DNA from 3 places in the Amycolatopsis balhimycina FH 1894 genome. Region 1 is predicted to be linked to each of the others. Evidence: riboswitches for the same ligand, from Rfam matches in the RefSeq annotation. Region 1 holds a riboswitch; each other region holds the start of a gene.

Region 1 (7,844 bases):
GGACGTCAACGAGGTCTTCGAGCGCGACGGCTCCGACGCCATGCGCTGGTACCTGATGGCGAGCCCGATCCTGCGCGGCGGCAACCTCGTCGTCACCGACAAGGGCATCCGCGACGCCGTCCGCCAGGCCGTGCTGCCGCTGTGGAACTCGTACTACTTCCTCGCGCTGTACGCGAACGCGGAAGGCGTCGACGGCAAGTGGCGCACGGACTCGCCGAACGTGCTGGACCGGTACGTCCTGGCGAAGACGCACGAGCTGGTCACCGACGTCGAGTACGCGATGGACAGCTACGACGTCGCGGGCGCGTGCCAGACCGTCCGTGACTTCCTCGAGGTCCTGACGAACTGGTACGTGCGCCGCTCGCGGGACCGCTTCTGGGCCGGCGACCAGGACGCGATCGACACGCTGCACACCGTGCTCGAGGTGACGTCGCGGGTCGCGGCGCCGCTGCTGCCGCTGACCACCGAGGTCGTCTGGCGCGGGCTCACCGGCGGCCGTTCGGTGCACCTGACCGACTGGCCGAACGCGAACGACCTGCCCGCGGACGCGGCGCTGGTCACCGCGATGGACCGGGTGCGGCAGGTCGCGTCGTCGGCGCTGTCGCTGCGGAAGGCGAACAAGCTGCGCGTGCGGCTGCCGCTGTCGTCGCTGGTCGTGGCGGCCGGCGACGCCGAGACGCTGGGCGCCTTCGCCGACATCCTGCGCGACGAGGTGAACGTCAAGGCGGTCGAGCTGACCACCGACGTCGCCGCGCACGGCGGGTTCGAGGTGGCGGTCAACGCCCGTGCCGCCGGTCCGCGCCTGGGCAAGGACGTCCAGACGGTGATCAGGGCCGTCAAGGCCGGGGACTGGTCGCTCCAGGGCGGGGCCGTCGTCGCGGCCGGGATCGCGCTGCGGGAGGGCGAGTTCGAGCGGCGCCTGGTCGCCAAGGGCGGCGGCGCGGCGGCGGAACTGCCCGGCGGGTCCGGGCTGGTCCTGATCGACACCGACGTGACGCCGGAGCTGGCGGCCGAGGGCCTGGTCCGCGACCTGGTCCGGGTCGTGCAGCAGGCTCGCCGTGACGCCGGGCTGGACGTCGCCGACCGCATCGCGCTCACGGTCGACGCGCCTTCCGACGTCGTCGAAGCGGCGAAGCGGCACGAAGAGTTCCTGGCTTCGGAGACGCTGGCGACGTCGGTGACCTACGGCCCGGTCGCCGAGGGCTTCGCCGGCACGGTCGGCGACGGCACGAAGGTGACCATCAGGGTCGCGAAGGCCTGACCGCCGGGGGTGGCCAGTAAGGTGACAACCCGACTGGCCACCCCCGCTCGGGGCGGCACCTTGGGGGAGGGGTTACGCGGAATGAGACCGGCCAAAAGACGGGGCATCCTGATCGGCGGCGCGCTGCTGGTCGTCGTGGTCGTGGCGGCGGCGTTCTTCCTGCTGAACAGCGGGAGTTCGAAGCCCGAAGCGGCCACCGGGGCGACGGCGGTGGAGAGTCCCGGCGCGCTCGACCCGAACTCGGCGATCACCGAGTACCTGCAGGACCTGTCCGAGAACAACCCCGACGCGGCGAGCAGGCTGACCGACGACGCCGCGGCGGCCGCAACGGCCCTGCGCAGCACGCGGAACGCGCTGAACCCGTCGTCGGTGAAGGCCAAGCTGACCGTCCTGCAGCCGACCCCGGCCGGGGCGAAGCAGACCGGCGGGACGTTCAACCTGTCCTGGGCGTTGAAGCCGGGCAAGACGTGGACGTACGACGTGCCGTTCCAGCTCGCCCAGGCGGGCGGCAAGTGGCTGGTGCACTGGGCGCCGTCGCTGCTGCACCCGAAACTGGAGGCGGGGCAGCGGCTGATGATCGGCACGGCCGTGCAGGACCCCACCGCGGTCACCGACCGTGACGGCAAGCCGCTGCTCGTGAGTGAGCCGGGCGGCGTGCGGCCGGTGGACGGCAACCCGGCGCCGCTGCTGCGTTCGGCCCTCACCGGGCAGGTCACGGCCGCGAAAGGCGGGGGCTTGACCGTCGAGCGGGTCGACGCCGCCGACAAGAGCGTCGAGACGCTGTTCGGCAAGGCGTCGGACGGGGCGAAGCCGCTCGTGTCGAGCCTGAGCCTGGCCGCGCAGAACGCCGCCCAGGCCGTGGTGGACGGCTACCAGGGGTCGGCGATGCTCGTCGCCCTCGACACGGCGTCGGGCGACATCCTCGCCGTGGCGCAGAACGCCGCCGCCGGGGACGCGCTGAAGGCGCTCAACGGCCTGTACGAGCCCGGTTCGGCGTTCAAGATCGCCACTTCGGTCGCCGCCGTCCAGCAGAGCGGCTTGAACGCGGGCTCTCCGGTCGACTGTCCCGGCGTCGCGACGATCGGCACGCGGACGGTCAAGAACGAGGGGTTCGAGCTGGGCGCGACGACGCTGCAGACGGCGTTCGCGAGGTCCTGCAACACCACGTTCGGGCAGCTCGCGCTCGGCCTGCCCGCGGACGGGCTGAAGAAGGCGGCCGACGAACTGGGCCTGAACGCCGACTACGAGATCCCCGGGCTGTCCACCGAGCTGGGGCAGGTCGAGCCCGCGGCGAGCAAGGACGAGCAGGTCGAGGACGGGTTCGGCCAGGGCCGGATCCAGATCAGCGCGCTCGGTGGCGCCGTCATGGCCGCCACCGTCGCGTCCGGCAAGGCGATCACGCCGAAGCTGTGGCACGACATCGAGACCACGGTCGTCAAGGGCTACTCGCCGCCGCCGTCCTCGGTGCTCGGCGAGGTGCGGAAGATGATGCGCGCGGTGGTCACGAGCGGGACCGCCCGCGGTGCCGCGGGCGCGGGGAACGTCTTCGGCAAGACCGGCACCGCCCAGTTCGGCGACGGTTCGGCCGCCACGGGCTGGTTCGTCGGCTACCGCGACCACATCGCGTTCGCCGTGGTCCTGGAGAAGTCGAACGACTCCGGCCCCGCGGTCAGCCTGGCAACCAAGTTCCTCAAGGCCCTCTGACCCCGGCCTGAGCGGCACTTTCACCGGAAAGTGCCGCATCGGTTCGGCCGTGGCCGAAGTTCGCGGGCCGTAGCGTGGGGGCATGGAGACGATCGCGCTGGCCGAGGTGGCCGCGGTGCTGGCCGACCCGAGCCGCGCCACCATGTGCCTCGTCCTGCTGGACGGGCGGGCCTGGACGGTCGGTGAGCTGGCGAAGGCGGCCGGGATCGCGCTTTCGACGGCCAGCGAGCACGTCACCCGGCTGGCCGACGCGGGGTTCGTCGCCCGGGCCAAGCAGGGCCGGGCCAGCTACGTCCGGATCGCCGATCCGCGCGTCGCCGAGCTGATCGAGCACCTCGCCCAGCACGCAGTGACGTCCGGGGCTCCGCCCCGGGCGGGGGGCTCCGCCACCCGGAGCCCCCGAAAAACTGCCGGGCACCGGCCGGCGACCGGGCTGAAGTCGTCGTTGCGCGTGCGGCGGCTCGGGTTCGCCCGGACGTGTTACGACCACCTCGCCGGTGTGCTCGGGGTCGCCCTCCGCGACGGCATGCTGGCCACCGGCCTGGTCGACGCGGCGGCGGGGCTGGCGCTGACCGGCCGCGGCCGCGAGGTGCTGGCGGGCCTGGGCGTGCCGGTCGCCGCCGGGCGGCGGCCGCTGCTGCGTGACTGTCTGGATTGGACGGAGCGCCGGGACCACCTCGCCGGGGCGCTGCCGGCGGCGCTGTTGGACCGCGCTGTCGGTGCCGGCTGGGTCGCCCGGGACGGGCACCGCGCGGTCAAGGTCCTGCCGGGCGCGGCACAGCCCTTCGCGGCACTCGGTGTCGATCTCGACGCGCTGGGTAGGCCTTAACACACCGGGGGGCCGCCGCGGGGCAGCGGTACACGAACGAGTTAACCCGGCCGCTTCACTATTCTGAGTGCCCACGGCACTCGGGAGGAGGCGGCATGGACCAGCTCCCCGTGTTGCTCGGCGTCGGCGGCGTCGTGCTGCTGGCCTCCGTGCTCGCCGTGCGCGTGTCGATCCGGCTCGGCCTGCCTTCGCTGCTGCTCTACCTCGCGATCGGCGTCGTGCTGGGCGAAGCCGGCTTCGGAGTCCGGTTCGACAACCCGGGCCTGACCCAGTCGCTCGGCCTCGCCGCCCTCGTCATGATCCTCGCCGAAGGCGGGCTGACCACGCGCTGGTCGGCGGTGAAACCCGCGCTGGGCAGCGGGATCGCACTGTCCACAGTGGCTGTCGTGGTGAGCATCGCGGTCACCGGCGCGGCCCTGCACTGGCTGCTCGGCCTCGACTGGCGGCTGGCCCTGCTGTGGGGCGCGGTGCTCGCCTCCACCGACGCGGCCGCGGTGTTTTCGGTGCTGCGCACGGCGGGGATCGGCAAACGGCTCACCGGGGCGCTCGAGCTCGAGTCGGGCATCAACGACGCGCCGGCCTACATCGCCGTCGTGGTGCTGGCCGAGGGCTCCACTGTGGACTGGACGTTGCCGCTGCTGGCGGTCTACGAGCTGACGACGGGCCTGGTGATCGGGCTCGCGTTCGGCTGGCTCGGCGGGTTCGCGCTGCGCCGGGCCGCGCTGCCGGCCACCGGCCTCTACCCGCTCGCGACGGTCGCGGTGTGCGTCGTGGCCTACTCGTCCGGGCAGCTGCTGCACGCGTCCGGGCTGCTCGCCACCTATGTCGCCGCGCTGGTGCTCGGCAACTCGCGGCTGCCGCACCGGTCGGACACGCTGTCGTTCGCCGAGGGGCTGGGCTGGCTGGCGCAGATCGGGCTGTTCGTCCTGCTCGGCCTGTTCGCCTCGCCGGGCCGGCTGCTCGACGCGATCGTGCCGGGCCTGGTCGCGGCCGCCGTCGTGCTGCTGCTGGCGCGGCCGATCTCCGTCGTGCTGGCGATGCTGCCGTTCCGGCTGCCGTGGCGGGAGCAGGCGTTCCTGTCGTGGGCCGGGCTGCGCGGCGCGGTGCCGATCGTGCTCGCCATGATCCCGTTGTCGGAGGGCCTGCCGGGCGCGCAGCGGCTGGTCGACGCGGTGTTCGTGCTGGTCATCGTGCTGACGCTGCTGCAGGGGGCGACGCTCGGGCCGCTCGCGCGCAAGCTCGGGCTGGCCAAGAAGTCCGAGGCGCACGAGATCGAGGTCGACTCCGCGCCGCTGGACGAGCTGGGGGCCGAGCTGCTGCAGGTCCGGATCCAGCCCGGCTCGAAGATGCACGGCGTGTACCTGTCCGAGCTGCGGCTGCCGATCGGGGCGACGGTCAGCCTGGTCGTGCGGGACGGCACGGGTTTCACGCCGCAGAAGACCAGCCGGCTGCAGGAGAACGACCAGCTGCTGGTCGTCACGACGAGTGACGTCCGCGACGCCGCCGAACGCCGGCTCCGCGCCGTCGACCGGGCCGGGCGCCTGGCCCGCTGGAAGGGCGAGTCCGGCCGCTGAGCACGCTCTGTGACCGCCGTCTCAGAATGTGAGGCGGGGGTTGGCCGCGGGGCGCGTTCTCGGTTACCTTTTGCCTCAGGTCATGAGTGCCAGCGCGAAGCCCCGGCTTGCTGGCCGGCAACCCTCCTACCGCGGTGGGGTGCCCCGGGTGAAGACCGGGCCGGTCGCGTCGTGCGACAGGCAAGCGCGGGCCCCTCGCCGGGGGTCCCCCGGACTGCCGAGGAGGCACCGATGACTCTCGCCATCGATCGCACGCAGCTCGAAAATACTGCCGCTCCCGAAAATACTGTCCCCCAGGACATCCCCGCCGTCGCCGGTGCGTCGCTGCGGGTGCCGCTGGTGACCGGTGGGGACATCGGGTACGCCAACCTCGACCACGCGGCGAGCGCCCCTTGTCTCGACGCCGTCCGCAGCGCCGTCGACGAGTTCCTGCCGTGGTACGCCAGCGTCCACCGCGGCGCGGGCTTCGCGTCGCAGGTGTCGACCAGGCTCTACGAGCGCACCCGCGACGTCCTGCGCCGGTTCGTCGACGCGCGGCGGACCGACACCGTCGTGTTCACCCGCAACACCACCGACTCCTTCAACCTGCTCGCCCGCAGCTTGCCCCGGCACACCACGGTGATCGTGTTCGACACCGAGCACCACGCCGCTCTCCTGCCGTGGCAGGGGCCGAACGTCCGGCGGCTGCCGACCCCGCGCACCCGCCTCGCCGCGGTGTCCGCTGTGGACGAAGCGCTCGCGGACGCCCCGGAAGGACCGCGGCTGGTCGTCGTCACCGGAGCGTCCAATGTGACCGGTGAGCTGCTGCCGGTGGCGGAGATCGCCGCGGTGGCGCGCAGGCATGGCGCCCGCGTCGCGCTCGACGCCGCCCAGCTCGCCCCGCACCGCCGGATCTCGATCAGGGAACTGGACGTCGACTACGTCGCGCTGTCCGGTCACAAGCTGTATGCGCCCTTCGGCGCGGGCGCGCTGATCGGCCGCGCCGACTGGCTGCGCGCGGCCCGCCCGTACCTCGCCGGCGGCGGCGCGACGAAGCTCGTCACCGAGGACGCCGTCGTCTGGAACACCGGGCCGGAGCGGCACGAAGCCGGCTCGCCCAACACCGTCGGCGTGTACGCGCTCGGTGTCGCGTGCGAAACCCTGAGCCGCGACTGGGACGCCGTCGTGGCGCACGAGCAGGCCCTGCTCACCCGGCTGCGCAAGGGCCTCGAGGGCATCCCGGGCTGCGCCGAACTGCGGCTGTTCGACGCGCCGGTCGACCGGGTCGGCACGGTCAGCTTCGTCGTCGACGGCTTCGACCCGGGCTGGCTCGCCGCGGTGCTGTCGGCCGAATACGGCATCGGCGTCCGCGACGGCGCCTTCTGCGCCCACATCGCGGCCCAGCGCCTGATCGGCGTCACCGGCGGCGACGGGCGGCAGGCAGTGCGCGTCAGCCTCGGCCTCGGCAGCACCGAGGAGCACGTCGACCGCGTGGTCCTGGCGCTGCGGCAGATCGTGGCGCGCGGAGCCCGCTGGGAGTACGCGAAGGTGGACGGCCGCTGGGCGCCGGTGGGCGACCCGCGGGAGCTGCCGCCGTTCTGCTGAGCGCTAGCCTGGCCCGATGGGGAGAGGGCCGCGTTTCTGGTTTCCGCTGGCACTGCTGGGGTTCGCCCAGATCGGGTTGGCCGCGGTGCAGCTGGCGGCACGCCGTAGCCGAGCCGAGAGCGAGGCCGCGAACCTCCTGCTCGGACCGGCCGTCCCGGACGGCGCGACGGTGTACAGCGAGGCGTACCGGATGCCCCTGGACTATTTCCACTCGTCGCCGCGTGGCCTCCCCGAAGGGCCCGCGTGGCTGGTCACGCTCGGCGTGGTGGTCGCCGGCACGGCCGTCTGGTACGCGTTCGCCCACCGGCCGGTCCGCACCGGGCGGTTCGTCCTCGGCGCGGTCGCCGCGCTGCTCGCCGTCCCGCTGCTCGACCTGGCCGGGTCCTGGCAGTTCCGGCTCGACGACGGCCTGCGCGGCCCACTGCTGGCCACGCTCGGCCTGCTCGTGCTCGCCGCGTACGAGCGCAGCCGGTTCGTCCTGCTCACGGCGGCCGCGTTCGCCCTGGTCGCCGTGGTGCTCTCGGCGGACCTCGTGGGGGTGCTGGCCTCGGCGATCGTGCTGCTCGCCGCGGCCTTCACCGCCCTGCTGCGACGCCGCCACGACACCGCCGCCGACACGCCGTGACCAGCGCCGTGGACAATGGACCGGTGAGCACCGAGCCCAGCCACTCCGAACCCGACACCGCCGCGCCCGCCGAGGCCGGGCCCGATCCCGAGGCCGTGCCCGATCTCGAGGCCGACGCGCCCGAGAACCCGGAGGTCCCGGCGAAGCCGTTGCTGCCGAAGCGGCGGGTCGGCTGGGTGTTCGCGGTCGCCGCCGTGTTCTGGGCGATCGACCTGGTGACGAAGAACCTGGTCGTCGCCAACCTGGAGGGCAAGGAGCCGGTCAAGG
Region 2 (7,844 bases), 450 kb from region 1:
CACGTGCTGAGCGGCGCGGGCAACCCGGACGGCATGCACTGGGGCTGGCCGGGGCACGCCGCGGTGGGCGAGGCGATGTCCGTGTTGATGGCGCCGGTGCGGGCGCCCGGCCACGTAGGCTGACGGCGTGTCGGTCGCCGTAGTCACGGATTCCACCGCCCACCTGCCGGAGGGGTTCGCCGAACGGCACGCGGTCCGGGTGGTGCCGCTGCACGTCCTGGTCGACGGCGTGGTGTCCCTCGACGGCGTCGAGACCGGTCCGGCGGCGGTCGCCGAGGCGATGAAGCAGCGCAAGATCGTCACGACGTCGCGGCCGACGCCCACCGAGTTCGTCAAGGAGTTCCAGGCGGCGTTCGCCGACGGCGCGGACGCGATCGTGTCGGTGCACCTCTCGCGCGAACTGTCGGGCACGTGGGAAGCGGCGGTGCTCGCGGCGCAGGAAGTGGGACCGGACCGGGTCCGCGTGGTCGACTCGCGGACCACCGCGATGGGCCTCGGCTTCGCCGCTTTGCACGCCGCCGGCGCCGCGGCCGCCGGGAAGGACCCGGCCGAGGTCGAGGCCGCGGCGATGGCGGCGGCCGGCTGCTCGTCGACGTTGTTCGTCGTGGAAACCCTGGACCACCTGCGCCGCGGCGGCCGGATCGGCCCGGCGGCGGCGCTGCTCGGCACGGCGCTGGCCGTGAAACCGGTGCTGCACATGTGCGACGGCCGGATCGTCCCGCTGGAAAAGGTCCGCACCATGAACCGGGCGATGGCGCGGCTGGTCGAACTGGCCGCGGAGGCCGCACAGGACGACGACGTCGAGCTCGCCGTCCACCACCTCGCCTCGCCCGAGCGGGCGGTCGAACTCGCGAACCGGCTCGAAGAAGCCGTGCCGCGTTCGGCCGGTTGCGTCGTCTCCGAGCTGGGCGCGGTGATCGGGGCGCACACCGGTCCCGGGGTGCTCGGCGTGGTCGTCCAGCGCGCGGTCCCGTCCCGGAGCTAGCCGGCGCCGGGTCGCGCGTCGCTCGGACCGCTGGGAGGCAGGGCGCTCGCCCAGGCGCGAGGCTCGACAGCCCGGCCCCGAGGTCTTGAATGACTCATTCAGGACCTCGGAAGTCCTGAATGAGTCATTCAAGATGTTCGCCTCGCCGCCACGCTGTCAACGAACCTCGGACGCGCGACACCAGCCGGCGCCGGGTGGCGCGCCGAACCCTCCAGCATGCCACCCGGGTACGACGGAAACGGCCGGTCCCGGGCCGTCCCGGGGGAATCCGTCCACAACACCCCGGTTGTCCACAGGACGCGGCGGCACCCCTGTCGGACGCCTCCCCGCGCGCCCTAACGTCGATCGTGTGTTCGAGCAGCCCGCCCGGGATCCGGGCCCTCCCGTCAACGACCGGCTCGCCTGGCTGGCCGACCAGCTCTCGCCCGACGCGAGCACGGTCGGGCCCGGCGGCCGGTTGGTCCGGCGCTGGTTGCCGGGCGGACCGGCCGGTGCCGGCCGCCGCCGGTGGGCGTTTGCCGGCGTCCTCGCGGCCGTCGTGGTGATCGTCCTTGGTGCGGTCGCGCTCGCCGGCGGCCGTCCGGCGGCCGAGCCGGTGCCCGCGTTGCCCAGCGCGAAACCGGCGGGGGAGGCGCGGGCGGCACCCCAGACCGGCCTCGTCGTCAGCGTGGTCGGCCGCGTCCGGTCACCGGGCCTGATCACCGTGCCCCAGGGCGCCCGGGTCGCGGACGTGCTGCGTGCGGCGGGCGGCGCCGATCCCGGCGCGGATCTCGCCGCGCTGAACCTCGCCCGCAAGGTGACCGACGGGGAGCAGCTCGCGGTCGGGATCCCCGCTCCCGCCGCGGTTTCCGGTGCGCCGGCGGGCGGCAAGGTCGACCTCAACGCGGCGTCCGCGGACCAGCTGGACACGCTGCCCGGCGTCGGCGAGGTGATGGCCAAGCGGATCGTCCAGTGGCGCACCGAGCACGGCGGCTTCACGAAGGTCGAGCAGCTGCGGGACGTCGACGGCATCGGCGAAAACAAGTTCGAGAAATTGAGAGAGCAGGTGACCGTCGGATGAGCACCCTTCCCACGACCGACACCCGGCAGGACATGCGGCTGGTCCCGGCGGCGCTGGTGTGCTGGCTCGCCGCGCTGGCCGGCCTGCTCCTCGGCTGGTGGACGGCGGTCGCCGCCGGGCTGGCTTCGGCGGTGGTCGCCGGGCTGGTGCTCTGGCGGGCGCGCGGGCGTCCCCGGGTCCTCGGCGCGGCGGCGGCCCTGCTGGTGCTGGGCCTCGTCGCCGCGGGGCCGGTCGCCTGGCGGATCCGCGACGCGCAGCGTGACGAACTTCGCGCCGCCGCGCCCCAAGGGCTGCCCGCGGCGCTGCGGGTGGTCGTCGCCGGACGCCCGAAGCCCGTGCGCAGCGCCGGGTACGCCGACCGGCAGGCCGGTGCGCGGTCGGTGGTGCTGGCGGCCGACGTGCGCACGGCGTCGGTCGACGGCCGGCCCGTCTCGTCGACCGGACGTGTGCTGCTGCTGGCGCCGGTCGCGCAGTGGGCGGCGCTTCTCCCCGGGCAAGAGGTCGGGGTGACCGGCGTGCTGATGCCGCCGCGCGGCTCGGACCTGACGGTCGCGGTGCTGTCCGTGCGCGGCCCGCCGGGGGAGCCCGGCCCGGCGCCGTGGTGGCAGCGGGCGGCGGCCACGCTGCGCGCCGGTCTCCACGACCTGTGCCGGTCGTCCCTCCCGGAGGAACCGGCGGGCCTGCTCCCCGGGCTGGTCCTGGGCGACACGAGCGCGTTGTCGCCGCGTGTCGAAGAGGAGTTCGTCACCGCGGGCCTGGCCCACCTCACCGCGGTCAGCGGCGGCAACCTCGCCGCTGCCTGTGGCGCCGTACTGCTCCTGTTGCGCTTGCTGCGGCTCGGGCCGCGACTGTCCGCGGTGGCGGCCGGGGCGTGCCTGGCCGGGTTCCTCGTCCTGGTCGGCCCGGAGCCGAGCGTGCTGCGGGCGGGAGTCATGGCGGCGGTGGCGTTGCTGGCCCTGGCGCTGGGCCGGCGGGGCTCGGCGCTGCCCGCGCTGGCGTTCGCGGTGGCCGTGCTGGTGGTGGCGGATCCGGCGATGGCCACGGACTTCGGGTTCGCGTTGTCGGTGTTCGCCACCGCCGGGCTGGTCCTGCTCGCGCCCCGCTGGGCCGGGGCGCTCGTCCGGCGCGGCGTCCCGCCGGGGTTCGCGGACGGGCTGGCGATCCCGCTGGCGGCCTTCGTGGTGACAGCGCCGGTGCTCGCGGGCATGGCGGGCTCGGTGAGCCTGGTCTCCGTGCTGACCAACGTCCTGGCGGCGCCGGTCGTGACTCCGGCGACGGTGCTCGGCGTGCTGGCGACGGTCACCGGCCCGTGGTGGCCGGGCGCCGGGAAGGTCCTGGTGCGCCTGGCCGACCCGGAGGCCCGGTGGCTGATCACGGTGGCCCGGCACGGTGCGCGGGCCCCGGGCGCGGTCGTCGCCTGGCCCGGTGGCTGGGCGGGCGGGCTCCTCGCCGCCGCGGTCATCGCGGTACTGGTGCTCGCCGCCCGGTACCGGCGCCTGCGGTTGCTCATGGCCCTGCTGGTCGTCGGCGCGCTGCTGGTGTTCGTCCCGGTGCGAGTGCTCGCGCCGGCGTGGCCACCGCGGAACTGGGCGATGGTCGAGTGCGACGTCGGCCAAGGTGACGCGGTCGTGCTGGCGACCGCCGAGCCGGGACGGGCCGTCGTCGTCGATGCCGGACCGGAGCCGGGGCCGGTCGACGAGTGCCTGCACCGGCTGGCCGTCGACCGGATCCCGCTGCTGGTGCTGAGCCACCTGCACGCCGATCACATCGGCGGGCTCGCGTCGGTCTTCGACGGCCGGGCGGTCGGCGGGATCGCCGTCGGGCCGGGACGCGCGCCGGAGTGGGCGTGGCGGCAGGTCGCCGCGGAGGCCGCCCGGCAGGCGGTGCCGCTGGTCGAGCTGAACCCGGGGGAACGGCTGGAGTGGCCGGGGCTCGCGCTGGACGTGCTCGGCCCGCGGTACGTGCCGGCTCGCTCCGCCGGACTGCAGGACGGGACCACGATCAACAACAGTTCGGTGGTGCTGCGCGCGGAAACCCCGGCCGGGCGGGCACTCCTGACCGGTGACGTCGAACTGGCGGCGCAGGCGGACCTGCTGGCCGACGTCGGAGATCTGAAGGCGGAGGTGTTGAAGGTGCCGCACCACGGCAGCCGCTACTCACTGCCTTCGTTCCTCGCGGCGGTGGCGCCGCGGGTGGCGTTGGTCAGCGTGGGCGCGGGCAACAGCTACGGGCACCCGAGCAAGTCCACAATGGACAGCCTCACCGCGCTCGGCGCGCGCGTGACGCGCACGGACGTGGACGGGGACACCGCTGTCGTCGCCGGCCCCGCGATCGTGCGCCGGGGCGAGCCACGCGGCCCGCCCCGGCGTTGAGCGGGGGCGAGCCGCGGGACGTCAGTAACCTAGTGCCTTGTTCACGGCCGCGGCCGACGGCGGCAGGACCGCCTTGGGGCCCACGTGGTTCTCGATCGCGTCGAGGGTCTTGAGGCCGTCGCCGGTGATGAGCAGCACGGTCTCGGCGTCCGGGTCCAGCTTGCCGGTCTCGACGAGCTTCTTCGCCGTGGCGACGGTGACACCGCCGGCCGTCTCGGTGAAGATGCCTTCCGTGCGGGCCAGCAGCCGGATGCCTTCGACGACCTCTTCGTCGCTGACGTCCTCGATCGCGCCGCCGGTGCGGTTGACGATGTCGAGGACGTACGGGCCGTCGGCCGGGTTGCCGATCGCCAGCGAGCGGGCGATGGTGTCCGGCTTCACCGGCTGGACCACGTCCTGGCCGGCGCGGAACGCCGCCGACACCGGCGAGCAGCCGGTGGCCTGCGCGCCGAACACCTTGTAGGGGCTGGCGTCCACGAGACCGAGCTGACCCAGCTCGCGGAAACCCTTGTCCACCTTGGTCAGCTGCGAACCGGAGGCGATCGGCACGACGATCTGCGGCGGGATGCGCCAGCCGAGCTGCTCGGCGACCTCGAAGGCCAGCGTCTTGGAGCCTTCCGAGTAGTACGGCCGGACGTTCACGTTGACGAACGCCCACGTCGGGTGCTCGCCGGCGAGTTCGGTGGCCAGGCGGTTGACGTCGTCGTAGTTGCCGTCGATGGCGAGGAGGTCGCCGTCGTACACCGCGGTGGTGAGGATCTTGGCGCGCTCGAGGGTCTTCGGGATCAGCACGACCGACCGCCAGCCGGCGCGTGCCGCGGCGGCGGCCGTCGCGTTGGCCAGGTTGCCGGTCGAGGGACAGGCGAGCACCTCGAACCCGAACTCGCGGGCCGCGGCGAGCGCGACGGCGACGACGCGGTCCTTGAAGGAGTGCGTCGGGTTTCCGGTGTCGTCCTTGACCCACACGCGCTTGAGGCCGAGTTCCTTGGCGAGGCGGTCGGCACGGACCAGCCGGGTCGCGCCGGGCTCGGTGTTCGGGATCTCTTCGACGTTGGACGGAACCGGGAGGAGTTTCTTGTAGCGCCAGATGTTCTTGGGGCCGGCCTCGATGTCTTCGCGGCGGACGCGGCCGAAGTCGTAGGCGACCTCGAGCGGCGAGAAGTCCTCGGCGGAGACGAATTCGGGGGCGAGGGGCTGCCGGTGGCCCTCTTCCTTCGACACCAGTTCGACGGCGGGACCGAGATCCGGGGTCTTCGTGGCGGAGGTCGTGCCGAGGGTTGCGGTCATCGCGAGGTTCCTTCCTCATCTGCCCCGCCGAAGCGGGCCGGAATTGGCACCGTGGTCGTCAGCTACCCCGCGATCGCGGGATGACAGGCTGTACGCCGGTTGCCGGGGCTTCGTCGGGCCGTTCCCTCTGCCCCTCTGGATGAGCGGTATTCAGTTGTCGGTGCGCGCCCACCGGAAAACCCGGGGCGGCTGCCTCGGCTACACCGTACGACATGGCGCTCGCGCTGTGCCACGGTGCCCGCTCGACATCACCGGAGCGGGCGCATGGGGGAGCGAGTGAGAGGATTCACGGGTGACCGCGCAAGCCACCGCCCCGGCCCCGCTGCAGCTGGTCCTGGGTGAGGAAGAACTGCTGATCGAGCGGGCCGTCCGTGAGACGCTCGCCGCCGCCCGGGCAAGGGACGCGACGGCGGAGCTGACCCGCGTCCGGGTGTCCGATCTCACAGCCCCTGAGCTCGCCGAACTGGTCAGCCCGTCGCTGTTCAGCGAAGGCCGGGTGATCGTCCTCGAGTCGGCGCAGGACATCTCGCAGGAGCTGGCGGACGCCGTCGCGGCCTACCTGAAGGACCCGGCGGACGGGGTCGTGCTCGTGGTCGTGCACACCGGCGGCGGCCGCAGCAAGGCGGGCAAGACGCTCCCGGCGGTGCTGAAGAAGGCCGGCGCCGAGGTCACGGAGTGCCCGAAGCTGACCAAGCCGGCCGAGCGCGAGCAGTTCGTGCGCCACGAGGTGCGCCGGGTGCACGGCAAGATCGACCCGGCCGGGGTGGCCGCGCTGATCGACGCCGTGGGCTCCGACCTGCGGGAACTGTCGTCGGCGGCGACGCAGCTGGTCGCGGACACCGGCGGGTCCGTCGACGCGGAGGCGGTCCGCCGCTACCACCGCGGCCGCGCCGACGTCACCGGCTTCGCGGTGGCGGAGAAGGCGGTGAGCGGTGACCGCGCGGCGGCGCTGGAGTCGCTGCGGTGGGCGATGCAGCTCGGCGTCCCGCACGTCCTGGTCGCCGACGCGCTGGCCGACGCGGTCCGCACCATCGCGCGAGTCTCCGGCGCGGGCCGGGGCAACCCCAACCAGATGGCGGGCGAGCTGGGCATGCCGCCCTGGAAGATCCGCAAGGCGCAGGGGCAGTCCCGCGGCTGGAACCCCGACGGCCTGGCCACGGCGATGCGCGTGGTCGCGCGGCTGAACGCCGAGGTCAAGGGCGTGGCGGCGGACCCGGGCTACGCGCTGGAGCGCGCGGTCCTCGAGGTGGCCGCGGCAAAAGGCGACCGCTGACCGACGCGGGCAAGCCGGACCGGCTGATCACTCGTAGAGGCAGGCGGTAGCGAAGGAGCATCGACTCCGCGCAACGGCTGACCCGAGAGCCTGCCGGCCACCGATGTCTCGTCCCTGCGGGCGCGGCATCTCCGCCCAGCGCCCCCAAGGCATGAAGCATCTCCGCCCAGCGCCCCCAAGGCATGAAGAAAGCCCCGGCCGGAGCCGGGGCTTTCCAGAAATCACGCAGCTCAGAGCGCGTTGACGCGCTTCGCCAGCGCCGACTTCTTGTTGGCGGCCTGGTTGGCGTGGATGACGCCCTTCGAGACGGCCTTGTCCAGCTTCTGGGCGGCGTCGCGCTGCAGCTCGACGGCCTTGGCCTTGTCGCCGGCCTCGGCGGCTTCGCGGACCTTGCGGATCGCGGTCTTCACCGAGGACCGGATCGCCTGGTTGCGCTGACGCGCCTTCTCATTCGTCGTGATGCGCTTGATCTGCGACTTGATGTTGGCCATAGGGCAACTCCTGTTTCACTCGGTGAGATTCGCCGCCGCGCTGATGTGGCCCTGCTCGAGGAGCGGGTTTCCTCCATGACGGAATGCCGCACGGCAACGAGCGACCACTCTAACAGCCCAGCTCACGGCGGCCCGCGCCGGGATCCGATCACCAGGGGTACCGTCGGTCGCACGACACACCAGGACCGGCGAGCCGGACGGCCGGTCGTGCAGCTGACGGGGGAAAGCCCGGCGGGCCGGGCTTCCGTACGCGCGGAAACCCCGTAAGGGGTCCCATGAACGCCACTGCCCTGTCCCTCGTCCTCGTCGCCGCCGTCGTGCACGCGGTGTGGAACCTGGCCGCGAAACGGATCTCCTCCGGCGGCACCCAGTTCGT
Region 3 (7,844 bases), 5.1 Mb from region 1:
TGGTGGAACAACGCCGACGCCCGGTCGTACTACTTCATGGGCAAGGACAACATCACCTTCCACGCCCAGATCTGGCCCGCCCTGCTGTTCGGGCACAACGGCGAAGGCGACAAGGGCGGTGAACCCGGCAAGTACGGCAAGCTGCACCTGCCGGACGAGATCGTCTCCAGCGAGTTCCTCACGATGAGCGGCTCGAAGTTCTCGACCTCGCGCGGGCGCGTGATCTACGTCGAGGACTTCCTGCGCGACTTCGGCCCGGACACGCTGCGGTACTTCATCTCGGTCGCCGGCCCGGAGACCCAGGACACCGACTTCACCTGGGACGAGTTCGTCCGCCGGACCAACTTCGAGCTGGCCAACGAGTGGGGCAACCTGGTCAACCGGTCCATCTCGATGGCGCACAAGAACGTCGGCGCCATCCCGCGTCCGGAGGCCCCGACCGCGGCCGACGAGGACCTGAAAGCCCTGTCGCGCAAGGCTTTCGACACCGCGGGCGCGCACCTGGCCCGGTCCCGGTTCAAGCTGGCGGCGGCCGAGGCGATGAAGGTCGTCACCGCGGCGAACAAGTACATCTCCGACCAGGAGCCGTGGAAGCTCAAGGACGACCCCACGCGGCGCGACACCGTGCTGCACACCGCGTTGCAGGTGGTCTCCGACGCCAACACGCTGCTGACGCCGTTCCTGCCGCACTCGGCGCAGAAGGTGCACGAAGCCCTCGGCGGCACCGGCGTCTGGGCCGCCCAGCCGGAGCTCAAGGAGGTCGACGACCTCGACATCGCCGGCCGGGTCAACCCGATCCTCACCGGCGACTACGCGGGCGAGCAGGCGAAGTGGGAGTCGAAGCCGATCGAGGTCGGCAAGCCCCTGCAGAAGCCGTCGCCGCTGTTCACGAAGCTCGACCCGGCGCTCGGCGAGACCGGCCCGGAGTGGGCGCCGATCACCAAGGAGTAAGAGGTATGCATGGGTGACGAGAAGCGCGAACTACCGCCGGTCCCGGATCGGCTCCCCGTGACGGTGGTGGACGCGCACACCCATCTCGACGCGTGCGGCGCGGTCACCGCGGCCGAGGTCACGGCCATGGTCGACCGCGCCGAGCGCGCCGGCGTCGCCCGGGTCGTCACGGTCGCGGACGACCTCGCCTCGGCCCGCTGGGTCACCGAGGCGGCGGGCTGGGACCCCCGCGTCTTCGCCGCGGTCGCGATCCACCCGACCCGGACCAAGGGGTTCGGCGAGGCGGAGAAGTCCGAAGTGGAGCGCCTGGCCGGCCACGAGCGCGTGGTCGCCGTCGGCGAGACCGGCCTCGACTACTACTGGGACTACTCGCCGCACGACGCCCAGCAGGAGGCGTTCCGCTGGCACATCGACCTGGCGAAGCGGCTGGACAAGCCGCTGATGATCCACGACCGCGACGCCCACGACGACGTGCTGCGCATCCTGGCCGAAGAGGATGCGCCGAATGCCGTAATTTTCCATTGTTTTTCCGGGGACGCGGAAATGGCCCGCAAGTGCGTCGACGCGGGGTATGTCCTTTCCTTCGCGGGCACCGTCACGTTCAAGAACGCGAAGGGGCTCCACGAGGCGGCGCGGCTCTGCCCGCCGGGACAGTACCTCGTCGAGACGGACGCGCCGTTTCTGACCCCCCACCCGTTCCGTGGGCGGCCGAACGAGCCCTACTGCGCCGCCTACACCGTCCGTCACCTCGCGGCGCTCAGGGGCGAAGCTGTCCACGAAGTCGCCGAATCGGTCCGGACCACCGCCGAGCGGGTCTACCGACTCCCCAGTGTCACAACGGGTTGAACGCATTGCGACAACAGGGTTCCCGGCTCGTCCACCCGATGGGTGACACAGATCACGACACTCCGGGGGGTGTTTGCGCAACCCGCCGGGACCCGTTACTGTCCCGTGATCGTGCCGGTCGGTACTGCAGACTGCAGTTGCCGACTGTTACGCCCACAGTCACGTCAGTGCACGTCGGGGAAGCGGAACCGGAGCAGGTACGAGCCGGAACCGTGACGATGGCGCCGGCTGCGGGCCCAGACGTAAAGACGCCGCCCCGAACGGCGTCTTGGGAAAGGGAACGACCCGGTGACAGGTAGCAGACAGGCTGGAGCGCGCTCCGCGGCCGTACTCGACCGTCAATTCGAGAACACTGCGTACGACGACACTGCGTACGGCCAGCTGGACTTCTCCGACGACCCGAACATCACGCAGCAGGACATCCTCGCCGCGCTCGGCCCCGACGCCGACGCGATGATGGCCGAGATCGACGTCGACGTCGACGAGCTGATCCGCCTCATCAACGCGGAGACCACGTACCTGCCGCCGATCGTCATCCCGGACGGGTTCGACGCGGACCGCACCATGTCGCCGCAGGAAAAGCGGGCCGCGCTGGACGAGGGGCTCCGCCAGACCACCAAGGTCTGGAAGCGCCGGTTCCTCAAGGGTGCCGTCCTCAGCGTCATGATCAGCGTCGCCGGTGGCGGCGCGGCCGCGCTGGCGATGAACAAGAGCATCACCGTCGACGTCGACGGCCACCAGCAGACCGTGCACTCCTTCGGCGACACCGTCGGCGAGGTGCTCGAGGACGCGGGCCTTTCCGTCGGCGCGCACGACTCGCTCTCCCCGTCCCCGCAGGCGGAGGTCGGCGACGGCGGCGTCATCAAGCTGGAGCGCGGCCGCCAGCTGAAGATGATCGTCGACGGCGCGGAGCACACCTCCTGGGTCCGTGCGACCCACCTCGGCGACGCGCTGTCCCAGCTCGGCATGGCCGGCATGGACAAGCCCGGCACGTGGATGTCGATGCCGAAGGACGGCGAGCTGCCCCTGCAGGGCGCCACCGTCGAGATCAAGACCCTGAAGAACGTCACCCTGTACGACGGCGCCAACGCGCCGAAGCAGGTGAAGACGACCGCGGTCACGACGAAGGAGTTCCTGGGCGAGTACAAGCTCACCCTGGGCCCGGAGGACCAGGCCGAGGGTGGTCTGGACGTCAAGCTGACCGACGGCGCCGAGGTGCACATCAGCCGCACCGGCGTCTCGACGGTCGTCCAGAAGGAGTCCATCGCCCCGCCCGAGCAGAAGGTCGACGACCCGGACCTCGCCAAGGGCAAGACCTCGGTCGAGGACCCCGGCACGCCCGGCGAGAAGATGGTGACCTACAAGGTCACGCAGAAGAACGGCAAGGAGGTCGCTCGCGAGAGCGTCTCCGAGCAGGTCATCACCCAGCCGAAGCCGAAGATCATCCACGTCGGCACCAAGCAGGCCCCGACGCCGGACATCGGTGACGGCTCCGCGTGGGACCGCATCGCCCAGTGCGAGTCGGGCGGCAACTGGTCGATCAACACCGGCAACGGCTACTACGGCGGCCTCCAGTTCGACAAGCAGACGTGGAACGCCTACGGCGGCGACCAGTACGCCGCGCTGCCGAACCAGGCTTCGCGTGAGCAGCAGATCGCGATCGCGGAGAAGGTCAAGGCCGGCCGCGGCGGCAGCTACAGCGCCTGGCCGGTCTGCGGCAAGAAGGCCTGACAGTCCCTCTGAAACGGCCCCCGTCCTCCGGACGGGGGCCGTTTCGCGTGCCCGGTGTCGTCCCCCCCAATCACGCGTGTCGTCCCCCCAATCACGCGTGTCGACCCTCCAATCACGCGAGTTACGCGCTCAATCACGCGAGATCGGGCCTCAAGCACGCGAGCCGACCCTCCGGGTACGCAAGCCGACCGTCCGGGCACGTCAGCCGACCCTCTGGGTAGGCTCGTCCGGTGGTTGAACTGTTGGGACCTGCCGAGATCCGCGGGCTGGCGGCCGAGCTGGACGTCCGGCCGACCAAGAAGCTCGGGCAGAACTTCGTGCACGATCCCAACACCGTCCGCCGGATCGTCGAGCTCGCCGGCGTCGCCCCGGACGACGTCGTCCTCGAGGTCGGGCCCGGGCTCGGGTCGCTGACCCTCGGGCTGCTCGCCACCGGCGCGCGGGTCGTCGCCGTCGAGATCGATCCCAAGCTCGCCGAGCGGCTGCCCAAGACCGTCGCCGAACGGGGCCCCGAAGCCGCGGAGCGGCTGACCGTCGTCGGGGCCGATGCCCTGCGCGTCACCCGCGAGGAACTGGGCGAGCCGACCGCGCTCGTCGCCAACCTGCCCTACAACGTCGCCGTGCCCGTCGTGCTGCACCTGCTGGCCGAGGTGCCCTCGCTGAAGACCGGTTTGGTCATGGTCCAAACCGAAGTCGCCGAGCGGATGGCCGCCGGCCCCGGCAGCCGGATCTACGGCGTGCCGAGCGTCAAGCTCGCCTGGTACGGCACCGCACGCAAGGTCGCCGCCGTGCCACGCTCGGTGTTCTGGCCCGTACCGAACGTCGATTCCGCGCTCGTCGCGTTGGAACGCGGCGACACGACGGCGTCCGACGACCGGGAGCTGCTCTTCGGCCTGGTGGACGCTGCTTTCTCACAACGCAGGAAGACGCTCCGGGCCGCGCTCGCGGGCTGGGCGGGCTCGGCCGAGCGTGCCGGCGAACTGCTGACGGCCGCCGGGATCGACCCCAGGACCCGCGGTGAGCAGCTGAACGTGCACGACTTCGTGCGGATCGCCGCCGCGCGTTAGGCACTCCACAGTGGAAGCGTGAAAATACGTCCTCTCCGCCCGTGATCCCGCGATCCGGACGCCGCCAGTCGTGTGATCTGGGCCAACAGGCTTGCTTTCGCTCCGTGGGATCGGTTTTACTCAGTACGTCCATCCCGAGCGACTGAGAGACCTGGCTCGCCGAAGTCGCAGCAACCACCCTCCGCAGGGCAGGTGCTACCGCCAGGACCGATGGAGGCCGTTTTCGATGAAGAGGGTAGCTCGCCCCCTGCTCCTCACCCGGCGTCGCGTTGTCGACGAAGGCCGCCGCTCCGTGACCGCATGTCGGCGCTCCAACTGAGCTAGCCCCAGCCGGTCCACCTCTTCTTCACGCACCGTCCGCAGTGGACGGAACTCGCTTGCGGCCGGGTGCCGCGTCCTGCGCGCACCCCGTTTTCTGGAGCCTTCGTGATCACCGTCGAAAACCTGTCCAAATCCTTTGCCACCAACGGAAATTCGGTCGTCGCGCTGCACGACGTGAGTGTCGACGTCCAGGCCGGCTCGCTGTTCGGCGTGGTCGGTCCCGCCGGGTCGGGCAAGTCCGTCCTCGCCCGGTGCATCGCGCTGCAGGAGCGGCCCGACCGCGGCGTCGTCCGGCTCGACGGCCTCAACACCGGCACGCTCGACGGCCGCCGGCTCCGCGAAATCCGCCGTCAGCTGGGTGTCGTTTCGACGAAGCCGGAGCTGATCGCCGAGCGCACGATCGCCGGCAACATCGCTGCCCCGCTCGAGCAGCTCGGCGTCGACGGCCCGCAGCGCCGCAGCCGGGTCGGCTCGCTGCTCGACCTCGTCGGCCTGACGCCGCGCGCCGCGCAGCGTCCCGGTGAGCTGTCCGCCGGTCAGCTCCGCCGTGTCGCGGTCGCGAGGGCGCTGGCGGCGGCCCCCGCCGTGCTGCTCGCCGACGACCCGACCGCCGGTGTCGACCCGGAGGAGGCCGGCGCCGTCCTGACCGTCCTCGACCGGGCGCGGTCCGAGCTGGGGGTCACCGTCGTGGTCACGACGCCGGACGCGGGCGTGGTCCGCCGGCTTTGCGACGACGTCGCCGTGCTGGAAGACGGTACGGTCGTCGAGCGAGGCACCGTGCTCGACCTGATCTCCGACCCGGCCAGCCGCACCGCGCGGGCGCTGTTGCCGGCCATCGAGACGTCCCGTTCGCAGGTGGCGCGCTACGACCGCTCGGCCGATGTCGTGCTGATCGGCTTCGCGTCGGTGGGTGCGCTGCTGCCCGAGGCCGCGGGCCGCTTCGACGTCGAGTTCGCCACGATCGGCGGCGGCCTGACCCGGATCGGCGACACGCCGGTCGGCCGGTTCCGCCTCGGCGTCCGCGGCGAGCGGGCCGACGCGGCGCTGGCGTGGGTCGCCGAGCGCGGCGGCCACGTGACGCACACCGCCCGCGGCCCGCAGGGCATCGCGGCCGCCTGACCTGGGCAAGCTTCGTGAAGGCCACCTTGAGGAACTTGTAGTTCCGGAAGGTGGCCTTCACGAACTTCCTGGTGGAAGTGCGACCGGCACGAGCACGTAGGCTGGTCGGGTGCTCGCTGTTGTTCCGCCTCCAGTCACCGTCCGGGTCCCGGCCAAGGTCAACCTGCACCTTTCGGTCGACGACCTGCGTGAAGACGGTTACCACGAGCTGGTGACCGTGTTCCAGGCCCTGTCACTGACCGACGAGGTGACCGTCGCGGCCACCGACGAACCCGGTATCGAGGTCTACGGCGAGGGGGAGGGCTCGGTTCCGACCGGCCCCGAAAACCTGGCCTGGCAGGCCGTCGAAGCGCTGGCCGCGCACGTCGGCCGCACCGGCGAGCCGAAGGTCCGGGTGGTGCTGCGCAAGGGCATCCCGGTCGCCGGCGGAATGGCGGGCGGCAGTGCCGACGCGGCGGCGACGCTGGTCGGGCTCGCGAGCCTGTGGAGTCTCGACGTCACCCGCGACGAGCTGGCCGAGATCGCCGCCGGGCTCGGCAGCGACGTCCCGTTCGCGCTCTACGGCGGCACCGCGCTGGGGACCGGGCGCGGCGAAAAGCTCGTCCCGGTGCTCGGGCGGCACACGTTCCACTGGGTGCTGGCCTTCGACTCCGAAGGGCTGTCGACGCCGAAGGTGTTCGGCGAACTGGACCGCCTGCGTGCGGCGGGCAACCCGCCCCGGATCGGCTCGCACACCCCGGTCGTCGAGGCGCTGGCCTCGGGCGACCCGCGCCAGCTGGCCCTGCTGCTGGGCAACGACCTCCAGGCGGCGGCGGTTTCGCTGCGGCCCGAGCTGCGCCGCACGCTCCGGGCGGGCGTCAACGCGGGCGCGCTGGCCGGCACGGTGTCCGGTTCCGGCCCGACGTGTGCGTTCCTGTGCGAAGACGCGCAGTCCGCGGTGGAGGTCGCCGCGGAGCTGTCGGGGGCGGGGGTGTGCCGCACGGTCCGGGTGGCGCACGGCCCGGTCCCCGGCGCCCGCGTCGTCGGCGGGGACGACGCGCCGCGCCCGGCGCCGCCGCGGGTGCACGCCTGACCTTCCACTGTGGATGGTCGGATAACTCTGTTTCTCGGAAAGGATCGGCTGAGCGGATGGCCAACCTGGTCAATCTCGAGGCGGTGAGCAAGTCGTACGGGGTGCGCCCGCTGCTGGACGGCGTGTCGCTCGGCGTCGCGGCCGGGCAGCGCATCGGCGTCGTCGGCCTCAATGGTGGCGGCAAGACCACCCTGCTGGAAGTCCTTTCCGGACTCGCCGAGCCGGATTCCGGGCGGGTGAGCCACGTCGGTGGCCTGCGGATGGCCGTGGTCACCCAGCGGACCGAGCTGCCGGACGGCAGCAGCGTCGGCGAGGTCGTGCTCGAACGCTATGGCGCCGAGCACGAATGGGCGGCCGACGCGCGCGTGCGGTCCATTGTGGACGGCTTGGGCATCACCGCGATCGGGCTCGACACACCCACCGCGAACCTCTCCGGCGGTGAGCGGCGCCGGGTCTCCCTGGCCGCCGCGCTGACCGGGGAGCTCGACCTCGTCGTGCTCGACGAGCCGACCAACCACCTGGACGTCGAAGGTGTCCAGTGGCTCGCCGACCACCTGCTGAACCGGCGGATCGCGGTCGTGGTCGTCACGCACGACCGGTGGTTCCTCGACACCGTCGCGACTTTGACGTGGGAGGTCGCGAACGGCCGCGTCGAGCAGTACGAAGGCGGTTACGCCGACTGGATCTTCGCGCGCGCCGAGCGGGGGCGGCTGGCCGCGACGGCCGAGGAGAAGCGG

Evidence for each region. A riboswitch is a leader RNA that binds a small molecule or an ion and turns the genes downstream of it on or off. The one in region 1 is predicted to bind S-adenosylmethionine.
Region 2: another riboswitch for S-adenosylmethionine. It lies ahead of thrC (threonine synthase); the one in region 1 lies ahead of A3CE_RS0142060 (aminotransferase class V-fold PLP-dependent enzyme).
Region 3: another riboswitch for S-adenosylmethionine. It lies ahead of A3CE_RS0117435 (methionine ABC transporter ATP-binding protein); the one in region 1 lies ahead of A3CE_RS0142060 (aminotransferase class V-fold PLP-dependent enzyme).

Annotation. Positions count from the first base shown of each region.
Region 1 is NZ_KB913037.1:9,101,479-9,109,322, forward strand. It holds gene ileS (isoleucine--tRNA ligase) at 1-1,261, shown strand, start outside; gene A3CE_RS0142045 (penicillin-binding transpeptidase domain-containing protein) at 1,343-2,965, shown strand; gene A3CE_RS0142050 (ArsR/SmtB family transcription factor) at 3,048-3,794, shown strand; gene A3CE_RS0142055 (potassium/proton antiporter) at 3,890-5,368, shown strand; SAM riboswitch class IV at 5,447-5,561, shown strand; gene A3CE_RS0142060 (aminotransferase class V-fold PLP-dependent enzyme) at 5,600-6,952, shown strand; gene A3CE_RS58130 (hypothetical protein) at 6,969-7,577, shown strand; gene lspA (signal peptidase II) at 7,601-7,844, shown strand, end outside.
Region 2 is NZ_KB913037.1:8,651,175-8,659,018, forward strand. It holds gene octT (diglucosylglycerate octanoyltransferase) at 1-123, shown strand, start outside; gene A3CE_RS0139750 (DegV family protein) at 128-985, shown strand; gene A3CE_RS0139755 (ComEA family DNA-binding protein) at 1,335-2,045, shown strand; gene A3CE_RS0139760 (ComEC/Rec2 family competence protein) at 2,042-4,417, shown strand; gene thrC (threonine synthase) at 4,439-5,704, opposite strand; SAM riboswitch class I at 5,717-5,850, opposite strand; gene holA (DNA polymerase III subunit delta) at 5,997-6,977, shown strand; gene rpsT (30S ribosomal protein S20) at 7,208-7,468, opposite strand; gene A3CE_RS0139780 (DMT family transporter) at 7,744-7,844, shown strand, end outside.
Region 3 is NZ_KB913037.1:4,001,336-4,009,179, reverse strand. It holds gene metG (methionine--tRNA ligase) at 1-951, shown strand, start outside; gene A3CE_RS0117450 (TatD family hydrolase) at 961-1,797, shown strand; gene A3CE_RS0117445 (resuscitation-promoting factor) at 2,086-3,528, shown strand; gene rsmA (16S rRNA (adenine(1518)-N(6)/adenine(1519)-N(6))-dimethyltransferase RsmA) at 3,759-4,595, shown strand; SAM riboswitch class I at 4,722-4,812, shown strand; gene A3CE_RS0117435 (methionine ABC transporter ATP-binding protein) at 5,022-6,035, shown strand; gene A3CE_RS0117430 (4-(cytidine 5'-diphospho)-2-C-methyl-D-erythritol kinase) at 6,145-7,107, shown strand; gene A3CE_RS0117425 (ABC-F family ATP-binding cassette domain-containing protein) at 7,164-7,844, shown strand, end outside.